3 regions of the Bradyrhizobium sp. USDA 4501 genome follow, and region 2 is predicted to be linked to each of the others. Evidence: predicted binding sites of a transcription regulator. Region 2 holds the regulator's gene; each other region holds the start of a gene.
What was found. Region 2 encodes PhoB, which activates phosphate uptake and scavenging genes when phosphate is short. Its sites were predicted from a motif close to TGTCATNNANCTGTCAT; they were not measured.
Positions count from the first base shown of each region.

Region 1 (3,275 bases), 5.2 Mb from region 2:
CAATTTCGGCCGCCCGATCATCACCGGATTGGCACGGATCGAGGGCAGGGCGGTGCTGCTGCTCGCCAGCGATCCGTTCCACTATGGCGGCTCGTGGACCGCGGACGCCTGCCAGAAGGTAGTGCGCTGGGTCGACTTCGCCGAGACCTTCCATCTGCCGGTGGTCTACCTGATGGACTGCCCGGGCTTCATGATCGGGCTCGAGGCGGAGAAGACGGCGACCATCCGCCACGGCGTGCGGGCGATGGCGGCGGTCAACCAGAGCACGGTGCCGTGGTGCACCATCATCATCCGCAACGCCTTCGGCGTCGCCGGCGTGGTGCATCAGCCGGCCAACCGCTTCTCGATGCGCTATGCGTGGCCGTCGGCCTATTGGGGCTCGCTGCCGCTCGAAGGCGGTATCGAGGCGGCCTATCGCGCCGAGATCGATGCGGCCGCCGATCCCGCCGCCAAACTGCGCGAGATCGAGGATCGCCTCAACAAGCTGCGCTCGCCATTCCGCTCGGCCGAGAAGTTCTGGGTCGAGGAGGTGATTGATCCGCGCAAGACGCGCTCGCTGCTCTGCGAGTTCGCGCGCCTCGCCGAACCGATCCGCAAGGCCGGGCCGCCGAGCAACATGTCGACGCGGCCGTAAGGGCCCTCAGACTCAACGCGTCATGCGCGGGCTTGACCCGCGCATCCATCGAATGAGTCATCCGAAGCGGGATGGATTGCCGGGTCAAGCCCGGCAATGACGGCCTTATTACTCCGCCTCCCGATGCACGTCGTGGATCACGATGCCCATGCCGTTCTCGGGCATCTTGATCCATTCGCGCCGCTTCAGCGAGCGCTTGGTGTCCTCGTGCCCGCTCACCCAGTGCTCGCGCATCGAGGTGCCGGAGAATTCGTGGTCCTTGGCGTCGCCCTCATAGGCCTTCTGCTGATAGATCAGCTGCAATAGCGTGATCCCCGGCAGCCGGGCGTTTGCCTTCTTGAGCTGGCGCTCCTCGTCCGACAGCTGATCGTCGGGGATTTTTCCCAGCGCATTGTGCAGGGCGGTGCGCAGATTGTAGGTCTTGCGATAGACGTCGGTGTTGTAGCGGGTGCGCGACGAATACATGATGTCCTTGTGCCGGGCCATCACGTCTTGGATGTCCCGCGGCAGCGCGCCGCGCGCCGAGAACAGGTCGACCTGGAACACCAGCGAATTCATGTTGTCTTCCTGGTCGAGCAGATGCTGCAGCGGCGTGTTGGACACGATGCCGCCGTCCCAGAAATGATCGGTGCCGACCTTCACCATCGGCAGCGCCGGCGGCAGCGCGCCGCTCGCCATGATGTGCTCGGGAATGATCTCGTCATGGGCATTGTCGAAATAGATGAAGTTGCCGGACAGCACGTTCACTGCGCCGACCGCGAAGCGTATCTTCTTGGAATTGATGCGGCCGAAATCGACCAGCTCGAGCAAGGACTCGCGCAGCGGCGTGGTGTCGTAGTAGCTGGTGGCGGTGCGCGCGCCGGCCTGGCTGAACCACGGATTGGTCTGGTGCGGGGTGAAGAAGCCGGGTTGTCCGAGCGTGGTCGTCAGCCATGAGCTGGTGAAATTGCGCGCCTTGCGGAAGATGTCGCCGTCCGGGGTGTAGTGCCAGATCTTGCGGCTGGTGATGCGATCCCAGAACGTGTGCAGCCGTTCCAGCCGCTTTTCGGGCGGATTGCCGGCGATGATCGCGGAGTTGATCGCGCCGATCGAGACGCCGCAGACCCAGTCGGGCTCGATGTTGGATTCATGCAGCGCCTGATAGACGCCAGCCTGATAGGCGCCGAGTGCGCCGCCGCCCTGCAGGACCAGGGCCACGCGATCGCAGCCTTCCGGACGCCAGCCCGGCGTCGCGTGATCGATATCGTCGAAATGCGGGGTTCGCGCGTCCATATCAGACACTCCAAAAATTCGCGGCGAGAATTCAGCGCGCCGATGACGCCGTGATGACAATTGCGGCGCCCGCGCACGGCGCATCCGGCATGCCCGCTTGCATGGTTAGCATTGGGCTCCACCACGAAACGCAGGTCATGCGCCTGACGGAAATTCCTCACATCGCTGTCAATCTCGGCCGCTAGCTTTCGGGCAAACTTTTCAAACAGGGGGTTATTGCGATGCGCAGGGAATATCTGCTCAAGCTTCCGTCGATGCCGGCCGCCGGCCCGAGCTATCCCGCCGGTCCGTATCGCTTCATCGATCGCGAATTCCTCGTCATCACCTATGAGACCGATCCGGAGTTGATCCGCGCCGGCCTGCCCGAGCCGCTGGAGCCGATCGAGCAGGCGTTCGTGCATTACGAATGGATCAAGATGCCCGACAGCTCCGGCTTCGGCAGCTACACCGAGTCCGGCCTCGTGATCCCCGCGCGCCTGCATGGCCAAGAGGTCAACTTCGTCTGCCAGATGTACCTCGACGACGATCCGCCGATCGCGGCCGGCCGCGAGATCTGGGGCTTTCCAAAGAAGTACGCTCATCCCAAGCTCGAGATCGTCAAGGACACGCTGACCGGCACGCTGGAATATGCCGGCCAGCTCGTTGCGATGGGCACGATGGGCTACAAGCACGAGAGCATGGCGGGCAATGGCGACGTCACCCGCGCCACGCTGTCGAAGACGCAAGTTAATCTGAAGATGATCCCCGGCGTCGACGGGCATCTCGAGGTCTGCCAGCTGGTCGCGATCAACCTGACCGACATCGTCGTCAAGGGCTCCTGGATCGGACCCGGCCGGCTGCATTTGGTGCCGCATGTCAATGCACCGGTCGCCGATTTCCCGGTCAAGCGTGTCGTCGGCGCGCATCACTTCCTCGCCGATCTGACGCTGCCGTTCGGCCGCGTCGTGCACGACTACAACAAGGAGGCCGCGGAGGCGGCGGCGCCGACCGGTCTTGCGGCGGAGTAGGGCGGTCGCTGACATAAAACTGTAACAGGCGCGTCCTCCTATGTTGCGTCGAGGGGACGCGCTTGCTCAGCGTTGCGCGTGGGCGAGGTCTTGAACATGTCATTTCGCGCGGTTGCGTTATCGATTGCCTTGGGGGCGGGCCATGCTGGCTGATCCACCTCCCGCTCCGGTCGGGTCGCTGCTGACCCGCGAGGCAATCCCCGGTCTGGTCTGGGCGTTCCGCCTGCATCACGACGGCCGTGCCGAGGCGCTTCCGATCGATGCGCCGATCGAGCCGAGCCACGACGGAAGGCTGTGGCTGCACTTCAACCTGACCGACGTCCGCACCCGGGCATGGCTTGCCAACATGCACATCCCGCAGC
Region 1 covers NZ_JBSSEX010000001.1:76,957-80,231, reverse strand. Annotated here, with positions in the region: gene ACVWZM_RS00350 (acyl-CoA carboxylase subunit beta) at 1-634, shown strand, start outside; gene ACVWZM_RS00345 (patatin-like phospholipase family protein) at 743-1,906, opposite strand; gene ACVWZM_RS00340 (acetoacetate decarboxylase) at 2,128-2,913, shown strand; gene ACVWZM_RS00335 (transporter) at 3,056-3,275, shown strand, end outside.
Region 1: the regulator PhoB is predicted to act here: its motif matches at 1,949-1,965, upstream of ACVWZM_RS00340 (acetoacetate decarboxylase).

Region 2 (3,275 bases):
GCAGGGATATTTGTCCAGATTGGCTCGCAGCGCCGCTCCAATGATTGGCCGGCGCTACGCGAAGGGAAGAATGCGATGACTGTATTGACCTGGTCCGACGATCGCGTCGAGCAGCTGAAGAAACTCTGGGAGTCCGGCCTGTCGGCCAGCCAGATCGCGGCGGAACTTGGCAATGTGACGCGAAACGCCGTGATCGGCAAAGTGCATCGGCTCGGCCTCTCCGGCCGCGCCAAGGCACCCTCCACGGCCGCGCCGCGGCAGCGCAAGGCCCGCCCCGCCCAGCACATGATGCGGGTGGCGCGCCCGGTCTCGCGCGGCAACACCGCGCTGGCGCACGCCTTCGAGGCCGAGATGGAGCCCGATCCGATCTCCTACGACAATGTGGTGCCGATGAGCCAGCGGCTGTCGCTGCTCGAGCTCAACGAGGCCACCTGTCACTGGCCGGTCGGCGATCCCTCGAGCCCGGAATTCTTCTTCTGCGGCGGCAAAGCGCTCGGCGGCCTGCCCTATTGCGCGCATCACTCGCGCGTCGCCTACCAGCCCGCCGCCGATCGCCGCCGGCCGTCGGCGAAACCGCAGATCAAGTGAGCACTCGGGAAAACGACGGAAGACCTCAAAGACAAATCCCCGCGAAAGCGGGGATTTTTTTGTGTGACGCAGCCCGGATGGAGCCAACGGGGCGCTCGTTCGCGCGACCCGTCGGCTCCATCCGGACTACCGCTACATCACCGGCCTCGTCCCGGCGCAGGCCGGGACCCATAACCACGAATGGGTGTTGTTAGAAAGCCGTCTGGCCGCGTGCCGATTGCGCTGGCCGCGGCGTATGGGTCCCGGCTTGCGCCGGGACGACGCCGTGTTGCGGTTTATGAATGCCGCATGGCCGTTACGGCTGCGGCTCGGCCTTGGCAAAGCGGTCGTCGAGCGCGTAGCCGGCGCCGCGCACGGTGCGGATCGGATCCTGCTCGCGGCCCGGATTGAGCAGCTTGCGCAGGCGGCCGATATGCACGTCGACGGTGCGCTCATCGATGTAGATGTCGCGGCCCCAGACGCTGTCGAGCAATTGCTCGCGGCTGAACACGCGGCCGGGATGCTCGAGGAAGAATTCGAGCAGGCGATACTCGGTCGGCCCGAGATCGATCGGACGGCCCGAGCGCGCCACGCGGCGCTTCTCGCGGTCGAGCTCGATGTCGCCGTAGGTCAGCACGGTCGCAAGCCGCTCCGGGCTGGCGCGGCGCAAGAGGCCCTTCACCCGCGCCAGCAGCTCCGGCACCGAGAACGGCTTGACGATGTAATCGTCGGCGCCGGTGGCAAGCCCGCGCACGCGCTCGCTTTCCTCGCCGCGCGCGGTCAGCATGATGATCGGAAGCTGCTTGGTCTCGGGCCGCGCCCGCAGGCGGCGGCACAGTTCGATGCCGGACAGGCCCGGCAGCATCCAGTCCAGCACCACGAGGTCGGGAACGCGCTCCTTCAGCCTTGTATCCGCATCGTCGCCGCGCCCCACCGTCTCGACATCGTAGCCTTCCGCATCGAGATTGTAGCGCAACAGCGTCGTCAGCGCTTCCTCGTCTTCGACTACCAGAATGCGTGCGCTCATCGGTTTAAGTTCTTTCTCTGTGGTGATCCGTTGCCCAGACGCAAACCGAAACGCTTACTTCCTTGAGCATAGTCCCCGCGGAAACGATTTGTCGCGAGGATCGTCCAGTTTCGCTCTTGCCGGTTCCGTGCTTGCCGATCATGCCTCAGTTGCCCGGCACCGTGGTGGCAAAAGTGGTCATGTCGCCCTTCGGGCGCTTGTCGGTGATCTGCTGGCCCTCGATCATGTAGAACACGGTCTCGGCGATATTGGTGGCGTGATCGCCGATCCGCTCGATGTTCTTGGCGCAGAACATCAGATGGATGCAGAACGAGATGTTGCGCGGATCTTCCATCATGTAGGTGAGCAGTTCGCGGAACAGCGAGGTGCAGATCGCATCGACCTCCTCGTCGCCCTTCCAGACGTTCATCGCCGCCGGCAGGTCGTGGGCGGCATAGGCGTCGAGCACCGACTTGACCTGCGACAGCACGAGGTCGGTCATGTGCTCGAGGCCGCGGATCAACTTCAGCGGCTGGAAATCGCTCTCCAGCGCCGCGACGCGCTTGCCCATGTTCTTGGCGAGGTCGCCGATCCGCTCGAGATCGGTGGCGACGCGCATCGCGCTGACGATCTCACGCAGGTCGATCGCCATCGGCTGGCGGCGCGCGATCGTCAGCACCGCGCGCTCTTCGATGTTGCGCTGCAGATTGTCGATCTCGATGTCGGCGGCGACCACGCGCTTGCCGAGCGCGACGTCGCGACGGATCAGCGCGTCGACCGACTCGGTGATCATCCGTTCGACCAGGCCGCCCATCTCGGCGACCAGGCGGGTCAACTCCTGCAGGTCGCTGTCGAATGCCTTGGCGGTATGTTCAGAAGCCATCGCTTGTCTCCCTCAACCATGATCCCGGGGATCATGGTTTCGTGTCCTGAATTTTAGCATGACCTGATCGGAAAACCGGTTTCCACTTTTCCGGATCATGCGCCGGTCAACCGAACCGGCCGGTGATGTAGTCCTGGGTGCGCCGATCGCTCGGTGAGGTGAAGATCTTGTTGGTGTCGTCGAACTCGATCAGCTCGCCGAGATACATGAAGGCGGTCTTGTCGGAGACGCGCGCCGCCTGCTGCATGTTGTGGGTGACGATCGCGATCGTGTAGTCCTCGGAGAGTTCCTGGATCAGCTCCTCGACCTTGGCGGTCGAGATCGGGTCGAGCGCCGAGCACGGCTCGTCGAACAGGATCACCTCGGGGCGCACCGCCACGGTGCGCGCGATGCACAGGCGCTGCTGCTGGCCGCCGGAGAGCGACAGGCCGGAGGCGTTCAGCTTGTCCTTGACCTCGTTCCACAGCGCGCCGCCGCGCAGCGCCTTCTCGACCCGGTCGTCCATCTCGGACTTCGAGATCTTCTCATAGAGGCGGATGCCGAAGGCGATGTTCTCGTAGATCGTCATCGGGAACGGCGTCGGCTTCTGGAACACCATGCCGACCCGCGCGCGCAGCAAGTTGAGGTCGAGCTTGGGGTCGAGAATGTTGGTCTGGTCCAGCATCAGCTGGCCGACCGCGCGCTGGCCCGGATACAGGTCGTACATCCGGTTGAAGATGCGCAGCAGGGTCGACTTGCCGCAGCCAGACGGGCCGATGAACGCCGTGACGCGGTTGGTGCCGAGCGTCAGGTTGATGTTCTTCAGCGCGTGGTGCTCGC
Region 2 covers NZ_JBSSEX010000001.1:5,305,487-5,308,761, reverse strand. Annotated here, with positions in the region: gene ACVWZM_RS24175 (GcrA family cell cycle regulator) at 76-588, shown strand; gene phoB (phosphate regulon transcriptional regulator PhoB) at 884-1,594, opposite strand; gene phoU (phosphate signaling complex protein PhoU) at 1,740-2,456, opposite strand; gene pstB (phosphate ABC transporter ATP-binding protein PstB) at 2,563-3,275, opposite strand, start outside.

Region 3 (3,275 bases), 2.8 Mb from region 2:
AGCGCGGCGGTGTAGACGGTCTGCCGTCCACCCGCGATGCCGACCGCCTGCGCGATCTGATCGTTGAGGTCCATCGTGCTGACGCGGCCGGCGATTTCCCAGGCGCCCCAGCCGCCGCCCGCGAGCGAGAACGGATCATGCGGCTTGATCCCGCTATAGGAGGCCGTCGCCGGGTTGTAGGCGTGGTTCTCGCCGGTCAGCACATAGCCGACCTGCGCGTAACCGCCGTCGAACTTCAGGCTCGGCGCGCCGAACGGCGGCAGTCCGGTGTTCGCGGAGCGATCGACATTGAACCAGTAATATTCGCCCTGCGCGATGAACGGGCCATAGGTCGCCGCCGCCTCGACGCCGTAGACCTGCGCGCCGGAGACGTTGGCGATCGCACCGGTCGAGATCAGCGTGGTCGGATCGATGCGCAGCTCGGGCCGGTCGCTGAGCGTGAGCGTCTGCGCCTGCGTGAGCTGGTTGCGTGGCGGCTGCACCAGCCATTCCGCATCGGCGCCAATGTGCACCGAATAATTCTTGCCGCTGATCGGATTGCCGGCGACGCGGATGACCCCGCCATACTGCTCGGACGTGCCGGCCGGCGAGGCGGAGGACGCGGAGTGGATGGCGCCCGACGTCGGTCCGGTGACATAGCCGCCGATCCAGAACTGGTCGTTCCACCAGCGGGTGCCGGCGGCCGAACGGAAGTCACCGGCGGCGATGTTCTGTGCGATGATGCCGACCGAGGCGCGCTCCATGAACAGGATGTCGTTGGAGCTGGTCGCTTCGTCGAGTGTCCACGGCACGTCCATGATGCCGCCTTCGATCGCCATCTTGCCGCCGAACGGCTTGAAGCCGGTGTAGCTCAGATACGCGTTCTCGATGCCCGAGGTGCCGCCGCCGGGCAGCGATCCCGGCGCCGCGCCGCCGAAGCCGTCGGACGAGCCGCCGAAATCGTAGATCAGTGAGTAATTCCAGTCACCGAAGAACTTGCCGACGATGCCGATGCGCGCGCGGCGGACGTTCTCGCCGCTGTCGAGCTTCTGCGGTGAGGTGCCTGCGGTGTTCGGGCGATAGTCGTAGCCGCCGACATCCCAGTGCACGCGGCTCGTGATCGCAACGCAGTTCTGTTCGTCCGCGGTGCAGATCGTCGGCCGGTTGTTCGGCATCGTCACCACGACGCCGGACGGCGCGACCGGGCCCTTCACCGGGATCGCGGCGTTGGCGCTCGCCACCCGCGCGGCCTTGGCATCCGCCGCCTTCGCATTGGCGTTTGCGCTGGCTGCGCTTGCGGTATTGGCGTTGGTCTGCTTCTGCAGTTTGTCGAGCTTCTGCTCGAGCATCTTCAGCTGCTGCTTCAGCAGCGCGATCTCCGCATCGCTGCCGCCTCCGGCCGATTGCGAATAGGCCGGCGAGGCGGCAAGCGCCCCTGCCAGGCCTATGGCGATTGCACTGACTTTTGTTGCACCCATTGTGCACCCCTGTTGTGTTTGAATTCCCCACTCACTCACTGAACGGTCCTAGGAGCGTATCGTGACTGACGCACGACAGTGCTTCCGGGCATCGCAGTTCCGCTTGTGGTCCGCAGGCAACAAGCGGAGCGGCGCAGTGAGATGACAGCCATCATAGAAGCTTGGCGGCGCGCTTCAACGCGGCCGCTGCGGGTTGTGCACCGGTACGGCGGGGGGCCAGTTATCCGGCCGGGCGCCCTTCAATTGCCCGGCGAACACGCCTATATTCCGGCGTTTCCACGAGAGGTGAGAATGCTCCGACCTGTCCGCTTTGCTGCCGTATCCGCTCTGTGCACGTTGGCCTTCATGGGGAATCTTTCCGCAGCCGCGGCCCAGGACCGCCGCGTGCCGTCCTCGCAGGCCGAGCTGCAATTGTCCTATGCGCCGATCGTGCAGCGGGTGCAGCCGGCGGTGGTCAATGTTTACGCCGCCAAGACCGTGCAAAACCGCAATCCATTTCTGGATGACCCGATTTTTCGCCGCTTCTTCGGCGTGCCGGGACAGCAGCCCGAGCAGATGCAGCGCTCGCTCGGCTCCGGCGTGATGGTCGACGGCTCCGGCCTCGTAGTCACAAACAATCACGTGATCGAGGGCGCCGATCAGGTGAAGGTCTCGCTCGCCGACAAGCGCGAATACGAGGCCGAGATCGTGCTGAAGGACAGCCGTACCGACCTCGCGGTGCTGCGCCTGAAGGACACCAACAAGGAGAAGTTCGCGACCCTCGACTTCGCCAATTCCGACCAACTGCAGGTCGGTGACGTCGTGCTCGCGATCGGCAATCCGTTCGGCGTCGGCCAGACCGTGACGCACGGCATCATCTCGGCCCTGGCGCGCACTCAAGTCGGGATCACGGATTATCAATTCTTCATTCAGACCGACGCCGCGATCAATCCCGGCAATTCCGGCGGCGCGCTGGTCGACATGACCGGCCGGCTCGCCGGCATCAACACTGCGATCTTCTCGCGCTCCGGCGGCTCGCAGGGCATCGGCTTTGCGATCCCCGCCAACATGGTGCGCGTCGTGGTGGCCTCCGCCAAGAGCGGCGGCAAGAATGTGAAGCGGCCATGGCTCGGCGCGCGGCTGCAGGCGGTGACGCCGGAGATTGCCGAGACGCTTGGGCTGAAGCTGCCGTCTGGCGCGCTGGTCGCCAACGTCGCGCCGAACAGCCCGGCGGCGAAGGCCGGACTGAAGCTCTCCGACCTGATCGTCGGGATCGACGGCACGCCGATCGACGATCCCAACGCGTTCGACTACCGCTTCGCGACCCGTCCGCTCGGCGGCAACGCGGAGATCGAGGTGCAGCGCGCCGGCAAGCCGGTGAAGCTCACCATACCGCTGGAGACCGCGCCCGACACCAACCGCGACGAGATCGTGCTGACCGCGCGCTCGCCGTTCCAGGGCGCGAGGGTCGCCAACATCTCGCCGGCGCTGGCCGACGAACTGCATCTCGACGCCGGTGCCGAGGGCGTGGTGGTGACTGATCTCGCCGGTGACGGCACCGCGGCCAATGTCGGCTTCCAGAAGGGTGACATCATCCTCGCGGTCAACAACGAGAAGATCGTGCGGACCAGCGACCTCGAGAAGGCATCGAAGACGGGGACGCGGGTCTGGCGCATCACGCTGGTGCGCGGCGGCCAGCAGATCAACGTGACGCTCGGCGGATGAGCCCCAAGCAACCGCGAGAGGCCGGCAACCTCTTTGCTGCGGCGGGGATGGAGCAGGACGCGCCGCACCCGCTGCCGGACCGGCTGCGTCCGCGCACGCTGGCCGATGTCGTCG
Region 3 covers NZ_JBSSEX010000001.1:8,085,852-8,089,126, forward strand. Annotated here, with positions in the region: gene ACVWZM_RS37490 (OprO/OprP family phosphate-selective porin) at 1-1,457, opposite strand, end outside; gene ACVWZM_RS37495 (DegQ family serine endoprotease) at 1,803-3,161, shown strand; gene ACVWZM_RS37500 (replication-associated recombination protein A) at 3,158-3,275, shown strand, end outside.
Region 3: the regulator PhoB is predicted to act here: its motif matches at 1,519-1,535, upstream of ACVWZM_RS37490 (OprO/OprP family phosphate-selective porin).